Regions from separate parts of the Clostridium carnis genome, predicted to be linked through region 2. Evidence: riboswitches for the same ligand, from Rfam matches in the RefSeq annotation. Region 2 holds a riboswitch; each other region holds the start of a gene.
What was found. A riboswitch is a leader RNA that binds a small molecule or an ion and turns the genes downstream of it on or off. The one in region 2 is predicted to bind lysine.

Region 1 (5,645 bases), 1.6 Mb from region 2:
GGTGATATACTTAGACGAACCTACTATAGGACTAGATGTAGTTGTAAAGGAAAATGTAAGACAAGCTATAAAACAGATAAATACAAAGTATGGAACAACTATAATATTAACAACTCATGATTTAAATGATATAGAGGAATTATGTAATAGAATTATTATTATTGATAAGGGAATAAAATTATATGATGGAAGCTTATCAGAAATAAAAGAAAAGTATGGATATATAACTAAGCTTGAATTTCAAATAAAAAATATAAAACATTTATCTAATATGAATATTAATAAGAAGTTTAATTTAAATAGTGAAGAGTTAGAGCTAAAGGAAAACGAGAATAGGCTAATAATTAAGTTTAATAAAAATAAAGTGTCATCTTCAGAAATAATAGCTTACATAATGAAAAATTATGAAATAATAGATTTTTCAATAAAAGAAACTAGTATAGAGGATATTATAAAGAAGATTTATAGAAATGAGGTGTAGATATGAGTAAGTTTAAAGGAGTAAAATCATATCTAACATTTGCAAGAAATTCTTTTCAAAGAAATTTATCATATAGAGCTAATGCTATTATATTTTTCTTTGGAGAATTAATGATACTTGCAGTAACATACTATCTTTGGAAAGCAATATATAGTAGTTCAGAAGTAGATATAATTAATGGATTTACACTTAATGAAATGATTATTTATGTTCTTATTTCTTTTATTACAGGTGCAATAGTAAATGCTGATGTAGCTCATTTAATAAGCAGAGAAGTTAAAGATGGATCAATTGCTATAAATTTAATTAGACCTATAAATTTTGAAAAAAGAATGCTATTTGAAGGTTTAGGAAATTTATTATATAACTTTATTGTAGTTTTTATAATAGGATTTTTTGCAGTTACATTTTTGTTTTTTAAATATACTGGAAATATTAATTTACTTAATATTATTTTTTATTTTATAAGTATCTTTTTAGGGTTTATAATTAGTTTTTATTATAGTTATGCCTTTGGTCTTTTATCTTTTAAAATAACAAATATGTGGGGATTATCACAAATTATGCAGGCTATAATCCAGTTGCTTTCAGGAGCATTAATTCCAATTACCTTCTTTCCAAATTGGTTACAAAATATTTTTAATATTCTTCCATTTGGCTCTATGATTTATACTCCAAGTATGATTTATTTAGGAAAACTAACATATATGGAAAGTATAAATGCTATGTTTATACAGCTAATATGGGTTTGTGTTTTAGCTTTTATAGCTAGAAGTATGTGGAAATCATTAATTAAAGAATTAACTATTTTAGGAGGGTAGATCATGTGGAAATATATAAGATTATATTTTAAGTTTTTGCAGCAATATATTAAAAGTTTAATGGAATATAGAACAGATTTTATATTAGGACTTATTGGGTTTATCCTTGTACAATTTACAGGAGTAATTTTTATTAGACTTATATTTAATGTAATACCAACTTTAGAAGGATGGAGTTTTTATGAAATATTATTTATATATGGTTTTGCTCAAATACCTAGAGGGATAGATCATGTATTTACAGATTATTTATGGATATTTAGTTGGAAAACAATAGTTAAGGGAGAATTTGATAAATATTTATTAAGACCTTTAAATCCTTTATTTCAAGTTATTTCAGAAAGTTTTCAACCAGATGGTTTTGGGGAAATTATAATAGGAGTTTCTTTAGTTGGAATATCATCAAGTAAACTTGGAATTAATTATAATATAAAGGTAGTTACTTTATTTGTTTTTACTGTTTTTTGTGCCACTTTAATATATACAGCTATAAAGCTCGCAACAACTTCTTTAGCTTTTTGGGTTAAATTTGCACAGTCATATTTATTTATGGCATATCAAATAAGTTCTTTTGCTAAATATCCTATAAAAATATATAATTCAGGAATTAAATTTATTTTAACATTTATAATTCCATTTGCTTTTACTGGATATTTTCCAGGCGCTTATTTTATAGGAAAGGGAAGTTTTAAAACAGGAGTTATTTTACCTTGTGTAGTTAGCTTAATATCAATTATAGTAGCTTATTTTATTTGGTTAAGTGGTATAAGAGTATATGAAAGTGCTGGAAGTTAAATTATAAGATATTATAGGGTTAAATTAAATACTTGAAAATAATGCCTTTGACTTTTTTTAGATATTTGTTACAATAGCATGTGAAAATATAATAGGTAAGATAGAGGTTGCATCAATAAAGAGTAACATTAAGGAGTTAAGCACGAAGAGATAATGTAAAAGGTATTGATGCCGAAGTGTAAGATTTAAGCTTTAAGATTTTACATTGGGTTTGTATAAAATATATACAAAACTGTCACAATAAATATTGTGAAGCGCTATCTTTGTGTTTGTAAAAGTTTTATACCAAGTACAAGCTCGAAGAATAGTCTTTGAGCCTATTTTTTTATCTTAAAACATAGGAGAAGAAAACATATGAAAAACAATAATTTAAAAAAAGAAATTAGCTTATTTATGGCTACAATGCTTGTTTGTGGAAATATGATAGGCTCAGGGGTATTTATGTTACCGGCAACTCTTGCAGAGGTATCAGGGCCTTTTGCCACATTAATAGCATGGGGAATTACATCAATTGGATCAATATTAATAGCAATTTCTTTTGCAAATCTTGGTTCTAAATATCCAGCTACAGGTGGAGCATATCAATATACTAAAGAAGCTTTTGGGGAGTTTGTAGGTTTTTTAAGTGCATGGCTTTATTGGAATGGTTCTTGGATAGGGAATGCGGCTATAATAGTAGCATTATCTAGTTATAGTGCAGCTGTAATACCAGCTCTTAATAAACCAATAATATCTATAATTTATACAAGTTCAATATTATGGATTTTTACTATAATAAATATAGTAGGTGTAAAAAAAGCAGGAAAGATTCAATCTTTTGCAACTGTTTTTAAAATAGTATTTTTTGCATTATTTATAATAGTAGCATTTTTAAATTTTGATTCATCAAATTTAATGCCTTTATTACCAGCAGAAAAGGGATTAAATACAGTACCATTAGCTGCAGCTTCAACTTTATGGGCTTTTGTTGGACTTGAAAGTGCTACAGTTACGGCAGGAGAAATTAGTAATCCAGAAAAAAATGTAAAAAAGAGTACTATTTATGGTATGTTAATTGCATCTATTATTTATATACTAATAAGTATTGCTAGTATGGGAGCTATGCCTAATGATAAACTTGCAGCAAGTTCAGCACCACTTACAGATATACTAACTAATATATTAGGAACATCAATAGGAAAACCATTAACTATAGCAGTAATTGTATGTATATTAGGAACCTACTATAGGATGGTTATTATCTACAGCGAGAGTTGCTTATGCAGCAGGGGAAGATGGAGTATTTCCAAAATACTTTGGAGAATTACATCCAAAGTATGCAACACCAGCAAAAGCTTTAATAACAGGATCTATTTTAGTAAATATACTTTTAGTAATGAACTATCAAAAAAGTATGGTATCAGCATTTACATTTATAACAATACTTGCAACGTTAGCATTTTTACCAATTTATTTACTAACAGCAGCAGCAGAAATAATGTTAATGTTTAAGGGACATAAAGAATTTAACTTTAGAATATTTATAAAAAAATCTTTGATTCCAATATTAGCATTTGTTTATACAATATGGACTATATATGGATCAGGTGCTGAAACTGTAATGTGGGGATTTATATTAATGTTACTAGGAGTTCCATTTTATATATATAATCATCACAAAAATAAAATTAGTAATTAGAAATATAATTATAAGAATATTTAATATTAACTGAAATACAAAGGCAGATTTAGTATAATACGAATCTGCCTTTTTTAGTTTTAAATAAATAAATTTTTAATTTAGGGGTAAATTATTTTTGAGCAAGAAAATTAAGGAGGAATTTAAAATGAAATTTAGATCACTTATTTTATCATTAATCCTTGGAGTTACTTTATTAGTTGGGTGTGGTAAAACAACTAAGGAAGAAGTACAAAATAATGAAAAAACTCCACAAATTACAGATGAAGCTCCAGATGTAGTTACTTCTCCATCAAGAGTAACTGATGAAGCAACTTTAGAAAAAGCATCTAAAGAAAGTTGGATTATAATATTAGAAAAAGATGTAAGTACAAATAAAGATGTAGTTTTAGAAGGTGGATTATATAAAGCTGATAAAGAAGATATAAGTAAAAAGGTTCCTACTTCACGTGTTTTAGCATTATATAAAAAAGCTGAAGATAAGACAATAGAAGCTACGTACACTTTAACTACTCCTAAATTAATAATAAAAGATGAAAATGCTAAAATTGAAGGTGGAACTATTAAAGGCGATGTATATATTGAAAAAAATGGTGTAAAACTAGAGGATGCTACAATTGAAGGAAATGTATACTTTAAAACTGAAGAAGCTAAAGGATCTTTTCATTTAAGTGAAAAATCTAAGGTAACAGGAAGCATGGAAGTAAAATAATAAATAAAAAAGGTCTTATTCTTAATTGAAATAAGACCTTTTTTGTGGGAAAATAAGTTGTTGGAGTTATGTGCCATGTAATTAATATTAAAAGACATAATATTAACAAAAGGATTATATTTCTTAGGGGGATCAAAATATGGAAGGTTTAAAGAAGTATCTGCTATCGGATAAGAAGCAGTTATTAAAAATTATAGTAGAGATTATAGCTGTTATAGTTATTTTTTACTTTTTAAAAGGAGAATTAAAGAATTTAAATATTATTGAGATTATAAAAACCTTAAGGGGAGAATCTAATGAAAGAGTAATGATGATTTTAGTATTATCTCTAGGTGCAGTAGCTGTAACAACATTATATGACATTGTACTTTGTAAAGATTTGGGTATAAAGAATATTCCTAAAAGAAGATTGTTTAAAATTTCATGGATTGCAAATACAACAAATAATTTTGTAGGTTTTGGTGGAGTAACAGGTGGCAGTCTAAGAACAGCCTTTTATAAAAATGAAGGAATAGATATTTTAAGTGCAGTAAGTATTAGTGTAATTATTTGGATGACAACTTTAACAGGATTATCTGGTTTAATGCTTTTAAACTTTAAATTTATTTTCTTATTAGATAATACAATTTATTTAATTAGTGCATGTCTTTTAGTACTATATATTCCTTTCTATATGTTAATAGGAAAGTTTGTAAATTGCATTCCGATAATTGGAGAGAAATTAAAGTCGAATGTAGCGATAACCCTTCCTATAAGAATAAAAATACATATGGTAGTTATTGCTATATTGGAGTGGGCTTCAGCTGGAATATTCTTTTCTTTTATAGTTGGACATTTTGCAGAGGGAGTTACTTTATCCCAAAGCTTAGCTGTTTTTTCTATAGCAACTGCAATAGGAATATGTACTCTTATTCCAGGAGGACTAGGATCATTTGAACTTGCTTGTATTTATGGATTTGGTTTATTATCAGTAGACAACACAAGTATAATATCAGCTGTATTAATATATAGAATATTTTATTTTGCCATTCCATGGGTACTTTCATTATTTGTCCTTATAGAAGAATTTATTGTAAAGAAATTTAAGAAAACTATAGATTTTGATGAGACATCTCTTATAAATGATTTAGGTATAAAAGCTTTAGCAACTATTGTATT
Region 2 (5,645 bases):
CTAGACACTTATTTATATATAGTTAGATAGAATTAAATAATAAATTAACCCATAGATATAATTATATTTAAAATAAAATATTTTAAATTAAAAGGATATAAATTATAAAAAAAATTATGAAAAACTATTTACAAGATAAAAAAAAGATGATAATATTGTTATCAATAAATGTTTAATAGCGTTGAAGAGAAGAAGTAGGATTAATGTAGCTTTTCAGAGAGTCCCAGTAGCTGTGAAGGGATAAGTAAGTTAGTTTGAATAACATCTCAGAGCTGTACTCCCAAAGATAACAACCAGTAGGCAGTACCGGAGGCAACCGTTAAAGTGCTATAGTATAATCAATTTAATTGACGTACTAGAAGAGGTTATTATTGTGAGATAATGATAAATTAAGGTGGTAACACGTGAGTACAACTCTCGTCCTTTTATATAAGGGATGAGAGTTTTTTTGTATTTATAAATAAAGTAAGGCGCCAAAAATTTTATTTTAAATATAATAAAAATCTAAAAAATTATATTTGAATATGGAGGAATTAATTATGAAAATAGAAGGAATAATCATACCAAAGGAATATAAATCAAGTAGCACATTAATAGAAACAGAAGTGTATATCAAGCAAATTAAGGACTTCTTTGAAAGAAAGCTAGCAGAAAAACTTAAGTTAACAAGAGTTTCAGCACCTTTATTTGTAGATGGTAAAAGTGGATTAAATGATAACCTAAACGGGGTAGAAAGACCAGTTGCTTTTGATTTATTAGCTACAGGTAAGGATGTAGAAATAGTACATTCTCTAGCTAAATGGAAGAGAATGAGTCTTCATAGATATGGATTTAACGTTGGTGAAGGCTTATATGCTGATATGAATGCAATTAGAAGAGATGAAGAACTTGATAACTTACATTCTATATATGTTGACCAATGGGATTGGGAAAAGATAATTACAAAAGAAGAAAGAACAGAAGAAAAATTAAAAGAAGTAGTAAACACTATATATAGTGTTTTCAAAGAAACAGAAAAGTTTGTTCACAGTGAGTTAGTTAAAGGAGAAGATAAACTTCCAGAAAGTATATACTTCATAACAACTCAAGAACTTGAAGATAAATACCCAGAGCTTACTACTAAAGAAAGAGAAGATGCTATATGTAAAGAGTATGGAGCGGTATTTATAATGCAAATCGGTGGAGTTCTTAAATCAGGTGAAAAGCATGATGGTAGAAGCCCAGATTATGATGATTGGACTTTAAACGGAGATATATTATTCTGGTATCCATTATTAGATAGAGCTGTAGAATTATCATCAATGGGAATAAGAGTTGATGAAAAAGCTCTTGATTATCAATTAAAAGTTTCAGGAAATGATAGTAGAAGAGAATTAGATTTCCATAAAAAGCTTTTAAATGGCGAACTTCCATATACTATAGGTGGTGGAATTGGTCAATCAAGAATATGTATGTACTTTTTAAACAAAGCTCATATAGGAGAAGTTCAAGCTTCAGTATGGGATGAAAAAAATATTAAAATTTGTAGTGAGCATAACATAAACTTACTTTAAAAAATATCAATAGATATATTTATAAATTAATTATTAAAAGAATATTGAAAAAATATTAATAAATATATTGACATGTATATTATAGAGGTGTAAACTTTAAAACATAATTTAATAATTACCTCACTTTACTAGTGAGGTAGAGGCGCAATATTTAACAGTCCTTAGCGGAGCTAGAGAAAGCTATGAAACTAAGGAGAAGGAAATATTGCCGAAGCTTATAATATTTCTCAGTATTATTTGCTGGGTCTGCAATTAAGAGTTGCAGGACTGTCTTAACAAACATCCCAGTTTGTTAAGTTGTGCTATCTCATTTGGGTAAGGAAGGGGGAAATAGGATAACTATATGAATGTTAGGACCTATGGCTCGCCATAGGTCTTTTTTGTATAAAAAAATACAAATATTAAATTAATTATAAGAAGATAGCAATGAAAATTATTGGAAGTTTAATAAATAAATCAAATAAGTGTACAAGCAAGTACATGAGATATAAGAAGGAGAGATAAAAATGAAAAAGAAAATATCAGCAATATTATTAATAATAATGTCAGTAGTTATGACTTTAACTGGATGTGGATCAAAAGGAAATGCTTCAGAGGAGGATACTTTTAAAGTAGGTATGGAAGCTGGATACCCGCCATTTAACTGGACACAAAAGGATGATTCTAATGGTGCTGTTAAAATTGAAGGTACTTCAGAATATGCAGGTGGATATGATGTGGAAATAGCAAAAAAGATAGCAGAAGGTCTAGGTAAAAAGTTAGTTATTGTAAAAACAGAGTGGGATGGACTTGTACCAGCTTTAGTTTCAGGAAAAATAGATGGGATAATAGCAGGTATGTCTCCAACAGCTGAACGTAGAAAAACTATAGATTTTTCAAACAACTATTATAAATCACAATTAGTTATGATGGTTAAAAAGGGTGGAAAATACGATAATGCTACATCAATACAAGACTTCAGTGGAGCAAAGGTAACAGGTCAATTAAATACATTCCATTATTCAGTAATTGATCAAATAAAAGGAGTAAACAAAGAGACAGCTATGGATAACTTCCCTGCAATGAGAGTTGCTTTAGAAGCAGGGGTTTTAGATGGATATGTATCAGAGCGTCCAGAAGGTATTAGTGCTGAAAGTGCAAATTCAAATTTAAAAATGGTTGAATTTAAAGATGGATTTGTAGCATCAGAAGAAGATACAACAACAGCTGTAGGACTTAGAAAAGATAGTGAATTAACATCAAAAATAAATGAGATATTATCAAAGACAACATTAGATGAACAAACTAAAATTATGGAAAATGCAATAAAAAATCAACCAGCAGCAAAATAGCTAAAAATTATCTAGGTTTATTAATTAATAATTAAGTTAGTGTATAAGAATTTACTAAATATTTAAAGGAGATATTTATATGAGTTTAGAATGGATAATAAAAATATTTACTGAAAACTGGCAAATGCTAATTAGAGGAGCAGGAGTTACATTATATATCTCCATGATTGGTACAATTATTGGAACTATAATAGGGCTACTAATTGGAGTAGTTAGAACTATTCCAATTCCAGATAAAGGAGTAAAAAGAATAGTATTAAAAACATCAAACACAATAATATCTATTTATACAGAATTCTTTAGAGGAACGCCAATGATAGTACAAGCTATGGTAATTTACTATGGTTCAGCTTTAGCATTTGGAGTAGATATTAATAGAGTAGTAGCAGCAATATTTATAGTTTCCATAAATACTGGTGCATATATGACAGAAATAGTAAGAGGCGGTATATTATCAGTAGATAAAGGACAATTTGAAGCTGCACAAGCAATAGGAATGACTCATGTACAAACAATGAAAAATGTTGTACTTCCACAAGTTATTAGAAATATATTACCAGCAACAGGAAATGAATTTGTTATTAACATAAAGGATACAGCGGTTTTAAATGTTATATCAGTAACAGAATTATATTTCCAAACTAAAACAGTATCAGGAAATAATTTTAGATATTTTGAAACATTCTTTATTACATGTATTATTTACTTTATAATGACATTCACAGTTACAAGAATATTACGTTATATAGAAAGAAAATTAGATGGACCAGAAGACTATATACTTTATGCTAATCAAATGCAAGTAGAAGCACCAGAGAAAGCTATAAGTAAAGCTAGAAAAAATAATGGAGAAAGAATTTAAGAGGAGGGACTAAAATGAAAAAAGTAATAGATATTCAACATTTAAGCAAAACCTTTGGAACTCATGAAGTTTTAAAAGACATAGACTTTTCAGTAGATAAGGGAGAAGTGGTATGTATTATAGGTTCATCAGGTTCTGGGAAGTCAACTCTTCTTAGATGTGTTAATCTCCTAGAAAAACCAACTGGTGGACAAATAATGTATAAGGGAAAAAATATTCTAGAGGATATGCATGATATTTATGAATATCGTACAAAACTAGGAATGGTGTTTCAACAATTTAATTTATTTAATAACCATGATGTATTAAGCAATTGTGTAGTAGGGCAAATGAAAGTATTAAAGCGTTCTAAGGAGGAAGCAGAAAAAATTGCTATGAAATACCTAAAAATAGTTGGAATGGATAGCTTTATAAATGCTAAGCCAAAACAACTATCAGGTGGGCAAAAACAACGTGTAGCCATTGCTAGAGCTTTATCAATGGAACCTGATGTAATACTTTTTGACGAACCAACATCAGCACTAGATCCAGAAATGGTAGGAGAAGTTTTAAAAATAATGAAAGAACTTGCTAAAACAGGTCTTACAATGCTAGTTGTAACCCATGAAATGGGCTTTGCAAAGGAAGTTTCAAATAGAATTGTATTTATGGATAAAGGTGTTATAGAAGAAGAAGGAACACCAGAAGAAATATTTAATAATCCAAAGAAGCAACGTACAAAGGAGTTCTTAAAAAGAACTTTAGAATAAAGTTTATTATATTAAGTAAATATATTATATGGTGAAAGATTTTTCTCTAATCCCTTTTATGATACAATGAAAATATAAGTTCTAAAATAGTTTGGAGGGTATGAGATGAGAAAAATTAATATTGGTAAGTCAGACTTTAAAGCTTCAGAAATTGTATTAGGTTGTATGAGAATTAATAATATGTCAGAAGAAGAATTATCTAATTATATTGATATTGCCATATCAGAAGGGATTACTCTTTTTGATCATGCTGATATTTATGGCAAAGGTGAATGTGAGGAGCTTTTTGGGAATGTATTAGCTTCAAGACCAGGCATTCGTGAAAAGATACAAATACAAAGTAAATGTGCTATTAGAAATGGATATTATGATTTTTCTAAGGAACATATATTAACTTCTATAGATAATAGTTTAAAGCGTCTTAAAACTGATTATTTAGATATGTTAATTCTCCACAGGCCAGATACTTTAATGGAGCCAGAAGAAGTTGCAGAGGCTTTTGATATTTTACAAGAAAGTGGTAAGGTTCGTAATTTTGGAGTTAGTAACTTTAATAGTATGCAAATTGAACTTTTAAAATCATGTGTAAAACAACCAATTCTTGTTAACCAAATGCAATTTAGCGTTATGCATTCAGGAATGGTAAACAACGGAATTCAAGCTAATACTTTATTTGAGGGTTCTTTAGATCGTGATGGAAGTATATTAGAGTATTGTCGCTTAAAAAATATTACTCTTCAAGCTTGGTCTCCATTACAATATGGTTTCTTTGAAGGGATTTTTGTAGATAATGATAAATTTCCAAAATTAAATGAAGTTTTAGGAAGTATTGCAATAGAAAAAGGTGTTAGTAAATCTGCAATTGCAGTTGCTTGGATTTTAAGACATCCTGCTAAAATGCAAACTGTTGTTGGAACTACTAATATAGGGCGTTTAAAAGATATATGTACAGCAAGTAATATAGAATTATCAAGACAAGAATGGTATGAAATATATCGTGCAGCAGATAATGTATTACCATAAAATATGGTCAGAGGTTTTTTCTCTGGCCTTTTTTTGTTACAATGAAAAAGGGTTTTTAAAATATTGATAAATATTTTCATGTATATGTTTTCATAAAAGTATTGAAGTGAGTAGGGAAAAATTGTAT
Region 3 (5,645 bases), 240 kb from region 2:
TATAATAATGAAATTAGTCTACAAAATAGTTAAATTTTATCTATTTAGTAATTATTTTGTAACAAATTAACAAAAAAGTTAATTTATAATTAAAAATATAATATAGTAGGAGGAATAGTAAATGGAGTGGAATAATAAATTATTATATTTATCAGATGAAGAAATTAAGATTGTAGCTATGTATTTAGCTTATGGTATAGGACTAGGTATGTTTTTAGGTATATTTATTGATAATATTCCACTTTGTTTTTCTTTAGGTGGTGTTATTTCAATAATAATTTCTCTTATAAAGTGTTTTATAAATAGATATAAAAAACAGAATAAATTATGAAATAGAAAAATAAATTAAGATATTATACTAGAATTGTTTTTAGGATAAAGACAATCATAGTATAATATCTTTTTTATTTTTTAGAAATTATATTTATAGACTGATTGTGGATAAGTATAACATATTAAGATAACATAAAAAGATATGTATTTTAATAAATACAAGTTGTATAATTATATATAATGAAAAGGCAGATTTCTTTAATAAATAGTAGGGTACAATATAAATGAAAGGCGAGTAAAAGTTAATGGCTGGGGAGAAATATTTTATAATTAATGAAAAAATATTACCGGATGTTTTTAAAAAGGTAATAGAAGCTAAAGAATCCTTATTAGTTGGGAGAGCTAAGGATATAAGCGAGGCGGTAAAACAGACAGGGATAAGTAGAAGTACATTCTATAAATATAAAGATGATATATTTCCAATGGCAGAAGGGCTAAATAGTAAAAAAATAACTTTGGTAGTATTAATGTCTCATGAGGCAGGAGCTTTATCAAAGGTTTTAGATTGCATAGCTTTTAATAGAGGAAATGTATTAACAATAAATCAAGATATACCAATAAATATGACTGCTAATGTCACAATTACTTTAGATATATCTAATATGAAGAAAGATTTAAGGCACTTAGTAAATACATTAAAATCATTAAAAAACGTAGTTAGTGTTAAGTTGCTAGCTATGGAGGAAAAAAGGGGATGTGAACTTTGAATAAGGAATTTTATAAAAATAATAGAGAAAAAGTATTAAATGATATAAAGGATAATTCTATTGTCATATTGTTTGCAGGAAATGCACCTAAAAAAACTGCAGACGAAAAATATCAGTTTACTCCAAATAGAAATTTTTATTATTTAACAGGAATAGCGGAAGAAAATCATATTTTAGTTATGAGTAAAATAAATGGAGAGAAAAATTCCAAGTTATTTATAAAGGATATAGATCCAATAGCTGAAAAATGGGAAGGCAAATCTATAAGAAAACAAGAAGTATTTGATGTTTGTGAAATTAACGATGTTGATTATAAAAGTAATATAGACTCTTTTATAAATAGAATAATATCACAAAGAGAAGAATTAAATTTATATTTAGATTTAGAAAGAGATAACTATAGTTCAAGATTAAGTATTTCAGAGGAGTTTTCTAGGGAAATATGCAGGAAATATCCACAATTAAATATAAAGAATATTTATAGTATTATATCTAGATATAGGCTTGTAAAAACAAAAGAAGAGATAGCTGAAATACAAAAAGCTATAGATATTACAATAGAGGGTGTAAATCTGTTAATGAAGAGCTCAAAGGCTGGATTAAAAGAGTATGAATTAGAGGCATATTTTGATTTTGTTTGTAAGAGTAATGGAGTTAAAGATTTTGCCTTTAAAACAATAGCAGCTGCAGGGGAAAATGCAACAATACTTCATTATGTTGATAATAATTCAGAATTAAAAGATGGAGATTTAATTTTATTTGATTTAGGAGCTCAACATAATTACTATAATGGAGATATATCAAGGACATTTCCTATAAATGGAGTATTTTCTGATAGACAAAAAGAAGTTTATAATGCTGTTTTAAGAGTTAATGAAAAGGTAATTAAGTCAATGAAGCCAGGAGTGAAATTTTTAGAACTTAATAAACAGGCTAAGGATTGGATTGCAGATGAGTGTATTTCACTAGGTTTAATAACAAATAAAGAAGATGTTACAAAGTATTATTATCATAGTATAGGACATAGTTTAGGAATGGATACTCATGATTCAGATATGCCAAATAGAGATGTAACATTTGAAGCTGGAATGGTTTATACTGTTGAACCGGGAATTTATATACAAGAAGAGGGTATAGGTATAAGAATAGAAGATGATATACTTATAACGGAAGATGGCTATGATATCTTAACAAAAAATATGATAAAAACAGTAGAGGACATAGAAGCATTTATGAAAAGTAATTAAGCTTTAAATGTTAAAATTTTCTGAATATGTAATAAGAGATATTGCATGAAAGTAATAATATCTATATAATTTAATTAAACGTGAATAATAAAAAGAGTAGAGGCGCGTTAATTAATAGTACTGCTAATGAGGTAAGCACTAAGATTTAGTAGGAAAGGAGTTATCGCCGAAGCATACAACTAATGCTTTAAGGTTGTATAGCTGGGGTTGCATAAAATATGTGCAACACTGTCACAAAATTTTGTGGTGAGCTATTATTTGAGGATTTTTTAGTATATTATTTGAAGTATATCTAGAGCCTTGAGTGAAAACTCAAGGCTCTTTTTTACTACTTTTTAATTATTCACAATAATTAGAAGGGAGAAATTAAAATGAAAAACAACAGAAATTTAAGGGTATTTTTGATGACTATTATGATGTTAGTTCTATCGACATCGGTAGTTTTTGCAGCGGAGGTAGATGCGGCAACTAAAAATGCAGATCATTATGGGTTACTAACTTTAATACCACCAATAATTGCCATAGTGTTAGCATTTTTAACTAAGAACGTTATAATATCATTATTTATTGGGGTATTATCAGGAACTTTTTTAGTGCAGTTAACTAATAATAGTTTGGGGGGGGCTTTTATTCAATCATTCATAGATTTTGTTTCTAGAGCATTAAATTCTCTTGCAGATCCATGGAATGCAGGTATTATATTACAAGTATTAGCTATTGGAGGTGTTATTCATTTAGTAGCTAAAATGGGTGGAGCTAAAGCTATTGCTGAGGCATTAGCTAAAAAAGCTAAAACTGCTCGAAGTGCTCAAATGGTAACTTTATTATTAGGAATAGCAGTGTTTTTTGATGACTATGCAAATTCATTAATAGTTGGACCTATAATGAAGCCAGTAGCAGATAAAATGAATATATCTAGAGAGAGATTAGCATTTATAATTGATGCTACGGCAGCACCAATAGCAGGACTAGCTATTATTTCAACATGGATAGGACTTGAGGTTGGTTTAATAAATGATGCGTTTGCAAATGGAATAGGTCAACAAGTAGATGCTTTTGGAATATTCCTACAAACAATACCATATAGATTCTATAACATATTAATTATAGCATTTGTATTTATAACATCATTACTTTTAAAGGATTTTGGACCAATGTATAAAGCTGAAATAGCAGCAAGAAGAAGAAAGCTTCATTTAGAAGATGAAGTTGCTATAGAAGACAATAAAAATACACTTGATAATTCAGATCTAGAGCCAAAAGAAGGCGTTAAATTAAGTGTATGGAATGCTATAATTCCAATAGGAACTTTAGTAATTACAGCATTAATTTGTTTCTATTATAGTGGATATACTACTATAATGGGGGGAGAAGATATAGCTATACAGCAATTAATAACTAATTCACCAACATCCCTTGAAGCAATACAAAAGATTTTTGGTAATTCAGATGCTTCAGTAGCATTATTCCAATCTGCATTAATAGCTAGTATAGTAGCTATAGCAATGGGAGTATTTAAAAAAATATTTACTTTATCAGAAGCTATTGACACTTGGATAGATGGAATGAAACCATTAATTATAACTGGAGTTATATTAATATTAGCATGGTCATTAGGATCAGTAATTAAAGATTTAGGAACTGCAAAATATCTAGTTTCTATGTTATCAGGATCACTTCCATATTTCTTATTACCAAGTTTAATATTTATGCTTGGAGCAGTAATATCATTTGCAACGGGAACAGCATATGGAACTATGGGGATATTAATGCCACTAGCAATTCCACTAGCATATTCAATAAATCCAGATATGAGTTATGTTATAGTAAGTACAAGTGCCGTACTAACAGGAGCAATATTTGGGGATCATTGCTCACCAATATCAGATACAACTATACTTTCTTCAATGGGAGCTGGATGTAATCATATAGCTCACGTTAAGACACAAATGTGGTATTCATTATTTATAGCATCTATAACAGTAGTATTTGGATATATACCAGCAGGATTTGGATTACCATGGTATATTGTTTTACCAATATCCTTATTAGCAGTATTTATAGGGGTTCAATTGTTAGGAAAGAAAGTAGAAGTAAAAGCAGAATAACTAGAAAATATATACAAAAAATTTTTATAATATATAGGAATTAGATTTAAAATATAATTAAGCTTAATAAACCAAAAGGTAGAAGAATAAAACTCTTCTACCTTTTTCAATTTAATGAAGTTTTCCACCATGGAAGTGAAGTTTAAATATTTCATTGCCATTATGTTTTATAGTTTCTACTCCGTTAAAAGAACTAACATCTCCATCCCAGTTACATTCATATATAAAATCATCATCCTCTAAATATTTTGGACCTCTAAAAGGTGATTCAGAGCTAACATTTTTTAATGCCTTCTTTAAAAAAGAAGAAAATCCACTTGGAATATCATCAGTTAAAAGTTGTCCTTTATAATTCATTCCCCAACAAACCTTTTCATTATGCCAAATTAATTCTTCACCAATGAAATTTTTATTACCAACATAGCTATCTAGATAGTAGTAATTATATTTTTTAAAAGCATAATCTTTAGAGCTTGGCCTAGAAGGCTCTTCTCTTTTTATACCAGAAGCATAAGTATTTTGTTTAGCCTCTACTAAAAATTTTTTGAATTTCAATAAGTCTCCCATATAAGTTCCTCCTTTTAAATACCATATATTAAATTATATAAAAAAAAATCTCACTATTCAACAAAGTTTTCAGAATATAAAATAAATTTTAAATAAACAGAATATATAATATAATTACTGATATGTAATGTATAATTATATTATGAAAATTAAGGGGGCAATAGAATGGAAAATATAAATAAACTAAGACAAATAATGAAAAAAAATAATATAACTCATTATATAATACCAAGTAGTGATCCTCATCAAAGTGAATATGTATGTGAGTATTATAAAGGTAGAGCATATATTTCAGGATTTACTGGATCAGCAGGTACACTTTTAGTTGCTTTAGACAAAGCTATGTTATGGACTGATGGTAGATATTTTATTCAAGCAGATAAAGAGCTTGAAGGTAGAGGAATAGATTTAATGAAAATGAGAACTGTAGGATATCCAACTTTAGAGGAATGGATTGAGGGAAATTTAAAGGATGGAGATACTTTAGGATTTGATGGAAGTGTAATTTCAACAAATGAATATAAAAAATTATTAGATCTATCAACAGAAAATAAATTTAATATAAATATGAATAAAGATTTATTGGAAGAGTGTTGGTCTAATAGAGGTAATTTACCTAAAGAAAAAATATTTCTACATGATGTAAAATTTGCAGGAAAGTCTGCGAAAGAAAAGATTAAAGA

Region 1: it holds a riboswitch for lysine, as region 2 does, so the genes downstream of both, ACYQ1T_RS12355 (APC family permease) here and ACYQ1T_RS04500 (transporter substrate-binding domain-containing protein) in region 2, are expected to answer to the same signal.
Region 3: it holds a riboswitch for lysine, as region 2 does, so the genes downstream of both, ACYQ1T_RS05625 (Na+/H+ antiporter NhaC family protein) here and ACYQ1T_RS04500 (transporter substrate-binding domain-containing protein) in region 2, are expected to answer to the same signal.

What each region holds. Positions count from the first base shown of each region.
Region 1 is NZ_BAAHYS010000001.1:2,561,339-2,566,983, forward strand. It holds gene ACYQ1T_RS12340 (ABC transporter ATP-binding protein) at 1-481, shown strand, start outside; gene ACYQ1T_RS12345 (ABC transporter permease) at 484-1,302, shown strand; gene ACYQ1T_RS12350 (ABC transporter permease) at 1,306-2,097, shown strand; lysine riboswitch at 2,191-2,365, shown strand; partial or broken gene ACYQ1T_RS12355 (APC family permease) at 2,452-3,775, shown strand; gene ACYQ1T_RS12360 (hypothetical protein) at 3,924-4,487, shown strand; gene mprF (bifunctional lysylphosphatidylglycerol flippase/synthetase MprF) at 4,627-5,645, shown strand, end outside.
Region 2 is NZ_BAAHYS010000001.1:968,552-974,196, reverse strand. It holds T-box leader at 173-428, shown strand; gene asnA (aspartate--ammonia ligase) at 546-1,553, shown strand; lysine riboswitch at 1,683-1,866, shown strand; gene ACYQ1T_RS04500 (transporter substrate-binding domain-containing protein) at 2,060-2,884, shown strand; gene ACYQ1T_RS04495 (amino acid ABC transporter permease) at 2,964-3,746, shown strand; gene ACYQ1T_RS04490 (amino acid ABC transporter ATP-binding protein) at 3,761-4,495, shown strand; gene ACYQ1T_RS04485 (aldo/keto reductase) at 4,601-5,518, shown strand.
Region 3 is NZ_BAAHYS010000001.1:1,213,205-1,218,849, reverse strand. It holds gene ACYQ1T_RS05640 (hypothetical protein) at 122-331, shown strand; gene ACYQ1T_RS05635 (ACT domain-containing protein) at 579-1,040, shown strand; gene ACYQ1T_RS05630 (aminopeptidase P family protein) at 1,037-2,287, shown strand; lysine riboswitch at 2,377-2,549, shown strand; gene ACYQ1T_RS05625 (Na+/H+ antiporter NhaC family protein) at 2,659-4,395, shown strand; gene ACYQ1T_RS05620 (DUF5680 domain-containing protein) at 4,507-4,962, opposite strand; gene ACYQ1T_RS05615 (aminopeptidase P family protein) at 5,128-5,645, shown strand, end outside.